DNA from 3 places in the Altererythrobacter ishigakiensis genome. Region 1 is predicted to be linked to each of the others. Evidence: predicted binding sites of a transcription regulator. Region 1 holds the regulator's gene; each other region holds the start of a gene.

The links. Region 1 encodes LexA, which represses DNA repair genes until DNA is damaged. Its sites were predicted from a motif close to GTTCCNCNCTTGTTCT; they were not measured.
Positions count from the first base shown of each region.
Region 2: the regulator LexA is predicted to act here: its motif matches at 2,139-2,154, upstream of A6F69_RS10545 (deoxyguanosinetriphosphate triphosphohydrolase).
Region 3: the regulator LexA is predicted to act here: its motif matches at 2,135-2,150, upstream of A6F69_RS12965 (ImuA family protein).

Region 1 is NZ_CP015963.1:1,662,426-1,665,701, forward strand. It holds gene gltX (glutamate--tRNA ligase) at 1-561, opposite strand, end outside; gene A6F69_RS07860 (hypothetical protein) at 590-1,030, shown strand; gene lexA (transcriptional repressor LexA) at 1,093-1,779, opposite strand; gene A6F69_RS07870 (molybdopterin molybdotransferase MoeA) at 1,875-3,062, opposite strand; gene moaC (cyclic pyranopterin monophosphate synthase MoaC) at 3,066-3,276, opposite strand, start outside.
Region 2 is NZ_CP015963.1:2,201,626-2,204,901, reverse strand. It holds gene A6F69_RS10560 (NAD(P)(+) transhydrogenase (Re/Si-specific) subunit beta) at 1-484, shown strand, start outside; gene A6F69_RS10555 (hypothetical protein) at 481-888, opposite strand; gene A6F69_RS10550 (alpha/beta fold hydrolase) at 1,133-2,095, shown strand; gene A6F69_RS10545 (deoxyguanosinetriphosphate triphosphohydrolase) at 2,196-3,276, shown strand, end outside.
Region 3 is NZ_CP015963.1:1,862,279-1,865,554, reverse strand. It holds gene panB (3-methyl-2-oxobutanoate hydroxymethyltransferase) at 1-515, opposite strand, end outside; gene A6F69_RS08855 (sodium-dependent transporter) at 645-2,045, shown strand; gene A6F69_RS12965 (ImuA family protein) at 2,153-2,971, shown strand; gene A6F69_RS08850 (DUF6504 family protein) at 2,922-3,276, shown strand, end outside.

The DNA of each region.
Region 1 (3,276 bases):
TCCGTCAGCACGCAGGATAATATAATCGTCAATCTCTTCATTGCGGACGGTGACGTGACCTTGGACCGCGTCTTCGATGGAGGTTTCACCTTCAGTCTTGGTCTTGATGCGGATAGTATAAGGAGCGCCTTCGGGGGCCTCCGATGCATCGCGATCACGCCAGCGCCCGTCATAGCGCATCGGCTGCTTATTGGCGCGTTGCTCGGCCCGCATGGCCTCAAGTTCTTCGGGTGTTGCAAAACACTTATAGGCATAGCCTGCCTCGAGCATCTTCAACGCTATTTCGGCGTGGCGCTCGGCGCGTTGAGATTGAAACACCGGTTCTTCATCATAGTCGAGGCCAAGCCAGTGGAGCCCGTCTAGAATGGCATCAATGGCTTCTTGTGTAGAGCGTTTCTTGTCTGTGTCCTCGATCCGCAACAGCGCCTTGCCGCCGTGATGGCGCGCATAGAGCCAGTTAAACAGCGCAGTTCGCGCTCCGCCAATGTGGAGAAAACCTGTTGGTGATGGGGCAAAGCGGGTGACAACTCTGCCTGCGCGCGCGCCGCTTTCGCTTGCCATAAGCCTTTGTTTCCTTTCCAATGCCTGGATGGCGACGCAACACACGCCAGTGGTTCCCACAGGGGCCGACGCCCAAGCCGGCGATGCTGCAGTGCAGCGCCAATGGCGCATGACGCTGTCTGTGTCCAGTGTCACCAATGCTGCGGAACAATTTCTTTCAGAATCCGGATTCGATCGCGGGCCTTGGCTGGTGGTCGCATTCGCTGCCGAGATCGCCAGTTGGTTCGCATTGCAGGATCCATGGCAATGGATCGCCGCGATCGGGGCCGGACTACTCATGGTTATGGCCGGCGCTGCAATTCTGACAGATCGCTGGCTGCCGATGTCTTGCCGTCCGAAATGGTTAAAGGCCGATGGAAAATTTCTGGCGAGGTCAGGCGGTCTGGCAATTGTCTTGGCCGATCAGCGAATCCAGACGGTCTCAGATCATCAGGGACAGCACGGTTGGTGGCGCGCCGAGCTTGACTAGGTTGGGGCTCTAGTCTGATTGGGGACAGCTCAGCGCGCAGGACAACCGCATAAGAACAAAGTTTAGTGGTAGCGGCGCAGCAGACCTGCGAGCTTGCCTTGGACAACAACTTCGTGCGGTGCGTAGACCTGTGGGTCATAGGCACCATTGGCTGGATCCAGACGGATCATCCCATTGTCACGGTGCAAGTATTTGAGGGTGGCTTCTTCGTTGCGCACGAGGGCAACAACGATTTCTCCATCCCGTGCACTGTCGGCACGTTTCACCAAGGCATAATCGCCGTCAAAGATACCTGCCTCGATCATGGAGTCGCCCGACACTTCAAGAGCGTAGTGCTCACCGGGGCCAAGCAGGGCCGCTGGCACCGGCATACTCGATTGACCTTCGAGCGCCTCAATCGGAGCGCCCGCCGCGATGCGACCGTGCAGTGGGACTTCGATAATGTCATTAGCCGGTTCGGGTGCCGTTGGGGCAGGGCTCGTAACCCGCGCTACCGGATCATTGGCCGGTGCTACACGACCCGCAGGCGTGGCATCTTCCGGCATCTTGATAACTTCAAGCGCGCGCGCACGATTGGCCAAACGCCGGATAAAACCGCGTTCCTCCAAAGCCGAGATCAAGCGGTGCACGCCTGACTTGCTCTTGAGGTCGAGCGCTTCCTTCATCTCTTCGAATGATGGGGAAATGCCGGTTTCTTCCAAACGCTGCTGAATGAAACGGATCAATTCGTGCTGCTTTGCCGTCAGCATGGCGAAAACCTCCTCTGGTCGCCTATCCCGCTTTCACGCGATATGGTGAACGAATGAAGAACAATTAGGCAACGAGTTCTGGCAAGTCAAGCAATTCAGCCATTTTTCAACAGCAGGCATGGAACATGTGTTCCCGCTTCGATCTCATCCGAGCGAGCCGGGCGATCAATTAAGCAATTGGCTTGTGCGAGCGCAGCTAGCGCTGACGAGTCCTGCGAATCGGCCAGCTGGACGCTGTCTCCGTCCCAATTGGCGCGCAGGAATTCGCGGCGTGAACCAATCGAGGGTAGGTCGCACCCTGCGGCGAGGGTTGCTCTGGCGGGAAGGGGTTGCTTTGCGCCCATAGCTGCACGCACCAACGGAAGCACAAACAAGAAGCACGTGACAAAGCTCGACACCGGATTTCCGGGCAGGCCGAAAATCACCTGCTTGCCGCGCGTAGCCACCATGATCGGCTTGCCGGGCTTCATTGCGACTTTCCAGAAGTCGAGCTTTGCACCCCATGCCTCAAGCGCTGGACGCATCAGGTCGTGGTCGCCCACCGAGGCGCCGCCCGTAGTTACCAAAATGTCTGCGCCGTCAGCTTTCGCGAGGGCGGAGGCGAGCGCTTCGCGGTCATCGGGCACCGGACCAAGCCTGACCACTTCACAGCCCAATTCTGCCAGCATTGCAGCGATCATCGCGCCATTACTGGCCGGGATCTGATGTTCGGCGCAGTGTGCTGGATCGGCTACCAATTCATCGCCGCAGTCGAGAACTGCAACCTTTGGTGCACGGCGAACATTCAGCGAGGCATGACCGGCACCAATCGCCAGCGCCAGCTGCGCAGGGCCAATGGGTGTTCCAGCATTAAGGACAGTATCTCCGGCAGAGAAGTCGAACCCGCGTTGCCGTATGTGACGCATGGCGTTTGGGAAGTCCTGAAAGCACGTCACAAATGCGTCATCGACCTGCGCATTCTCCTGAATCAGAATACGGTCTGCGCCGGACGGAACATGCGCTCCCGTTGAAATGCGCACTGTCTCGCCATGCTCAAGCTTACGGTCAAAAGGTGCGCCGGCGCGGCTTTCACCCACCAGTTTCCATGGGCCTTGATACTCACCGCCGATTGCATAGCCATCCATAGCCGAAAGATCCGCTGGTGGCTGGGTGCGCTGTGACTGCAAGTCCTCTGCGAGATACCGTCCCGTGGCAGTTCCAATCGGAACGCTTCCGATCGGCATTTTCGGCGCCAATGCCAGCACTCGCTCCTGTGCTTCTTCCAAAGTGAGCATTGCGCCCATGGGTCAGTCAGCCACCCAATGCCCGGATTTGCCGCCCAGCTTTTCCAGCAGGCGAACCTCCCCGATAACCATGCCCTTATCCAGCGCCTTGGCCATGTCGTAGATCGTCAATAGCGCCGTTGAGGCCGCTACCATCGCTTCCATCTCGACCCCGGTCTTGCCGGTTAGCGAAGCGGTGGCTGTAACGCGCACACCATCGTCTTCGAAGGTGAAC
Region 2 (3,276 bases), 540 kb from region 1:
GCAGGCAGAGAAGGTTATCATTATCCCGGGGTACGGTATGGCGGTGGCGCAGGCTCAGCATGTGCTGCGCGAAATGACCGACATCCTTGAGGAAAAGGGTGTGGACGTGAAGTTCGCGATCCACCCGGTTGCAGGGCGTATGCCGGGGCACATGAACGTGCTGCTCGCTGAAGCCAGCGTCTCTTATGACAAGGTGTTCGAACTGGAAGATATCAACAGCGAATTTGCGCAATGCGATGTTGCCTTCATCATCGGCGCGAATGACGTTGTGAACCCGGCGGCAAAGACCGACAAGAGCTCACCGATCTATGGCATGCCGGTATTCGATGTGGACAAGGCCAAGCAGGTCTTCTTCATCAAGCGCAGCATGGGCGGCGTCGGTTATGCGGGGGTCGACAACGATGTGTTCTATATGGACCAGACGATGATGCTGCTCAGTGACGCCAAGAAGATGGTTGAAGAGATTGTGAAGGCGCTCGATTAGGTCTTTGGCTCGGAGCTCTCTGGCTCAAAATATCTCTGGTTGCGGATCTTTGCGAACGTACTGTTGGCCCACGGAATGAAAATTGCCGCCAAGAAGAATTGCCCGGCAAGCCAGACAAACATCACGAGTCCGATTGAGAATTCATTGAGTTGGAAGATACCGCCACCTGAAAGGTGTAACAGAAGAAGGGATACCGGCATCAAAGCGAAAGGAAGTAACGCATATCCGATAAACGCCTGCTGAGAAGGCGTTGCATATCTGAGAATTCCATCCGCCGCGATAGGCTGCTCATCATCGCCTGTCGCCCAGTACTTGAAACTGGAAATCGCATTGCCAATCGGCAGAATTTTTGGGCGAAAGATCGCACGGAAAGTTAGCCGCCCGATAGCCGGGAAAATGTCCAAGAAACCTGCCAAGAGCAAGACCTTCCGTGATCGCAATCGCTCCCTTGAGTGAGAGCGGACATTTCTGACATGCGGTTGTTAACAAGGTCAAAATTGACGATGGACCTCGGTTCGCGTTCTCAAATCGCGGTAGTCATATCTCTTTCAGCCAACGGCTAAGTAGAAGCACTGGCGTTCATCTGCACTTGCGTTTCCTTGGGTTTAGCTGCCACACCAAGCAGAGAGATATCTGTGGAGGGTTCGGATGAAGTGGGTGTTGCGAGTTCTGGGTGTACTGGTCGCCTTGCTGGTGATTGCTTTCCTGTTTTTCCGCACGCCTGATACCGACACGGCAGAGATGCGCGCCAAATATGGCGGAGAGCCGTCGCAATTTGTAGAGCTTCCCAATGGCCTGACCGCCCACTTGCGCGACGAAGGCGCGCGCGATGGCATGCCGATCATCTTGCTGCACGGTTCAAATGCCGATCTGCATACGTGGGAGCCGTGGGTTGAAGAGCTTAAGGCTGACTACCGCGTGATCCGGTACGACCAGCGGGGGCATGGCCTAACCGGGGCGGCGCCTGATGAAGACTATACGCTTGCGAGTTTCACCAAGGACATAGACCTTGTCGCGGATGCGCTTGGGGTTGAGGAGTTCATTCTTGGCGGAAACTCCATGGGGGGCTGGATTTCAGCAGGTTACGCGCTGGAGCATTCGGATCGGTTGGCAGGGCTAATTCTGGTCGATGCCAGCGGCGCACCGATCCAGCGTGATGGACCGCCGCCGCTCGGCTTCCGCATCGCGCAAACGCCGGTGCTGCGCGATGTGGCGCGGCATTTCATGCCACGTTCGATATTCGAGCGCAGCCTTTCCCAATCAGTCTCGAATCAGGAGATTGTGACGGACGCTGAGATTGACCGCTATTGGGAGCTGGCTCGTTTGCCCGGCAACCGGCGCGCGACGATGCAGCGTTTCGCTACGCCGCGTGTGGTCTATTCGGAGGATCAGATTGAGGCATTGGAGGTGCCGACATTGGTCATGTGGGGGGAAGAGGACGCGTTGATCCCGCTTGCGGCCGGCGAATGGTATGCAGAGCATCTGCCCAACAACACATTTGTCGCCTATCCAGGCATTGGACACATTCCGCAGCAAGAGCATGCCGCCCAAAGCGTCGATGACTTGCGCCAATGGATCGAGCAGCTGATGCCTGCAGAGCCCGATGCGTGATGTCGGCGACGCTTCGTCGCTATAATCCACACAGCTAAACGGTGTTGCCCAATTGTTCCCGTTGTCGTGGCTGCTCGGTTGACTTACTCGCTTGGCCCCAATGAGAGCGCCATACGCAGCCAATCCTGAAACCAGCCGGGGTCGCGAGTTTCCGCAAGAGCGCGCCGGCGCGCGCGGACCGCGCAGCGAGTTTCAACGCGACCGGGACCGGATTATACATTCGATGAGTTTCCGGCGGCTGCGTTCCAAGACACAGGTCTTCATCTCGCCAGAGGGGGACCACTACCGAACGCGACTGACGCATAGTCTTGAGGTTGCTCAGATCGGGCGGGTGATCGCGCGATCTCTCGGGCTCGATGAAGACCTTACCGAAGCGCTGTGTTTAGCGCATGATTTGGGGCACCCGCCGTTTGGACATGCGGGCGAAGACGCCTTGTGCGAAGCCATGGAGAGCCACGGCGGATTTGACCACAACGCACAGTCACTGCACACGATCATGCGGATTGAAAGCCCGTATCCGGGGCACGACGGGCTCAATCTGACATGGGATTTGCTTGAGGGGCTGGCCAAGCACAACGGACCGATTGATGCCCCGAATTGGGCATTGGCAGAGCTGGATGCCGCCTTTCCGCTCGAGCTAACGCAATGGCCTTCGTTGGAGGCTCAGGTCGCTGCGGTAGCCGACGACATTGCCTACGACAATCACGACATTGATGACGGCTTGCGGGCGGGTTTCCTGGCGCTGGAGGATCTGCTCGAACTTGATCTGTTGAAGGACCAATGGCGCGCCGTCGAACGGCGTTACCCGAACGCCCCTCGCGATCGGTTGCAGCGCGAGCTTGTACGCGATCAGATCGGGCTAATGGTCAACGATGTCATCACACACACCAAGTCGCAAATAGAAGGCATAGCTTCGGTCGAAGAGGTGCGCGCGGCAGGGCGGCAATTAAGCGGCTTCTCGCCAGAATTCGCCGAACAAGAACGCGGCCTCAAAGAATTCATGTACGCCAAGCTTTACTACCATTCAGATCAAGTGACGGCCGCCAGACGAGCGCACGACGTGGTGGCAAAGCTGTTCGAGGCCTATGCCAACGATGCCAGCCTCATGCCGGCAGAATGGCAAGCGAATCTTCCCGCTGAAAACCCTAAGCGAGCGCGGATGATCGCAGATTTCATCGCGG
Region 3 (3,276 bases), 200 kb from region 1:
CCCAACACATTAACCGCTTGAGGGGTTAGGCCTACATGGCCCATTACGGGAATGCCGCGCTTGTTCAGAAATTCGACCGTCTCTGCCATCGCTTCACCGCCCTCAAGCTTAACAGCTGCCGCGCCGCTCTGTTTAAGCAGATAGGAAGCGCTTTCGAATGCTTTCTCTTTTGAAGATTCATAGGAGCCGAATGGCATATCGACCACCACGACTGAGTGGTACGAGCCGCGCACAACGGCTGCGGCGTGGTTTGCCATCATTTCCAGCGTCACTGGAACTGTTGAGTCGAGGCCATAGATAACCTGGCCCAGTGAATCCCCGACCAACAGGATGTCACAATGTGCATCAAGTAGTTGAGCCTGACGTGCCGTATAGGCCGTCAACATCACCAGCGGTTCCTTGGTCTCACCATCCTTCTTGTGATCCCGAATTTTTGGAATCGTGAGCCGTTTGCGCGGCTTGGGGGTGGGGGTGGCGCGGCTTGTGCTGGTGTCGAGCTGAAATGTGGTAGACATGCGGCAGCTTTAGCTATGCTGTGGGGATAAGGCAAAGCCAAGATACTTGGCGAAAGTGCAATTTTCTTGCACAAGGCTTTCCAGAACAAAGCGCGTCGAGGACGCGTACTAAAGGGAAAATCTTCAGTCATGGCAGTCACCGGTAAGAGCCACGAGAATTGGTCGTCACGCAGTGCATTTATTCTGGCAGCGGTGGGTTCCGCTGTCGGGTTGGGTAACATGTGGCGGTTTCCCGCAGAGGCGGGGGAGAATGGGGGTGGTGCCTTTGTTCTCTTTTACATCTTCTGCGTTCTTCTGATTGGCCTGCCGGTACTGCTTTCTGAAGTATTGGTCGGGCGTCATGGCCAAGCCAACGCACCTGAAAGTGTGCGCCGTGTTGCACGCGATTCCAATGCGCCGGAGGGATGGGGCATTCTTGGTTCGATGGGGGTGTTTGCAGCGTTCCTGATCTTGAGCTTTTACTGCGTCGTGGGTGGCTGGGTCGTTTATTACATAGGGGTCTTCGCCGGCGATCTAGTCCAAACCGGGCTTTCTGGCGGTGCATTTGAAGGACGCGCTGCGTCTGATATCGAAGGTCTGTTGCCCGGTTTGTTTGGTGACGGTGGACTAATGGTTGGTCTCAATCTCGGTTTTCTCGCTGTGACCATGTTCTTTGTCTCTCGGGGTGTGTCGAGTGGGATTGAATGGGTCGCAGTTTACCTGATGCCCATCTTCTTCCTGCTGTTTGTTGGCATCACTGTTTATGGCGCGTTCACAGGCAATTTCGGAGAGGCTGTTGCCTATCTCTTTACCTTCGATTTTTCGAAGTTGACCGGAGAGGTAATGCTCGCCGCTGTTGGACAAGCGTTCTTTTCTCTCTCGCTTGGCGTGGCAGGCATGATGACTTACGGCGCCTATGCCAATCGTGACACCAATCTGGGTGAGACTTCGGGCATTATCGCAGCGGCTGATACTGGTGTTGCAATGTTGGCGGGCCTCGCCATTTTCCCGATTGTGTTTGCGGCGGGTCTTTCGGCAAGCGCTGGACCGGGCTTGATGTTTCAGTCTTTGCCAATTGCATTTCAGGCGATGCCATTTGGCTCGTTGATCGGCCTTGCCTTCTTCGTGATGGTTTTCTTTGCAGCGCTGACGAGCTCGGTTTCGCTGCTTGAAGCCCCGACGGCTTATGTGTTCGAGAAATTCAGTATGTCGCGACCGGTTGCGACTTTGATTGTCGGTTTGGGGGCAGCGATTTTGGGTGTGCTGTCGTCGCTTTCATTTAATGAGATGGCTGAGTTTTATCCGCTTGGCTTTATTCCGCTATTCGCGGAAACGAATTTCTTCGACACGCTCGATGGTGTGACGGCGAAGTTGTTCATGCCGATTGGTGCGATTTTGACGTGTATTTTCGTCGGTTGGGTAGCTGATGCGAAACTGATCGATGACGAAAATGGACTGGATGGGGTTCTGCATCAGAGCTGGCGGGTGTTGGTTCGTTTTGTTTGTCCCCTGGCTTTGACGGTTATTCTGTTTTTTGGTTTGTTCGGATAAGGCTTGTTGGGTTTGGTGATGGGCCGGAGGTTGATCCTCCGGCCTTTTTCGTGCGCGCAGTCGACAGCCATTGCCAACCCACCGATATTGGAACATAATAGGAACAAATGAGTCGTTCCGTTATGTCCAAAACTACTGATTCTGTCTCTGATATCCTTGTCGCCAATACATCTGCAGGTAGTGCAGCGGCGCTCGTGCAAACCTGTCTACCGCGTTGGAAGCCTGGCCTTTCGGTGCCTCAGCATAGTGAGATATTCTCTGACAGTGATGAAGGCTCCGGCGCTGCGCTGGCCCTTTCCTTAGCGCGCGATGCGATGAAGGTGGCTGCAAGGGATATCGCGCCTGCGCAAGAGGATCGCCGCCAGATCTTGTGGGTGCAGGATAAATCTGCCGTACGCCTCACGGGACGACCCTATGTCCATGGCCTACCTAAAGACTTGCAGCACCGACTTATCCATGTCGAAGCCAAGTCGCCGGAAGATGCGTTGTTTGCGCTGGAAGAAGGGCTGCGTTGTCGTGATCTCGCTTTCGTTCTGGGAGAAATTGCCGGCAATCCGCGTGGACTTAATTTTACTGCGTCACGAAGGTTGAGTTTGGCAACAGAGAAGCATGGCGTGCCCTTGTGGCTGGTGCGGATTGATGCCGAGGCTGATCTGTCTTCAGCGCGGATGCGCTGGAAAGTGACATCTGTACCATCTGCGTCTCCGCGCTGGGCGCGGACCACCCCCGGCCGCCCGACCTGGCGTGCAGAGCTGTTTCGTGCGCGTACGCACCCGCCTGGAGAATGGAGTTTAAGCGATGACGGCAGCGGTCTCATCGCCGCTCGACCGCATAAGCCATCAATCAGCGGCTCCACAGTCGCAACCGCGACGGATCATGTCGATCTGGTTCGTGCAGCTGGCGGTCGATCGCTGGCGGCTCTCTAACGGAATTACGCGTGGTGAGGGTGCAGACGCCGCGCCAACCGTCCTTCTTAGCGAGACTGCTCATGGGCCGCGCATCGCAGCTGTGAATGAGGCGGGACATGCTGCGGGAGCACGGGTGGGTACCATGCTGGCAGATGCGCGCACGCTTTGTCCGGAAATCCAGACAGCCCCGGCTGACCCTGCAGGCGATCTGGCTTTTCTGGAGAAATTGGCACTCTGGGCGCGGCGCTGGGGACCGTGGAGTGCGTTGGATCCACCGGACGGGCTGATCGTCGATGTGACCGCAGTGGCGCATCTATTCGGTG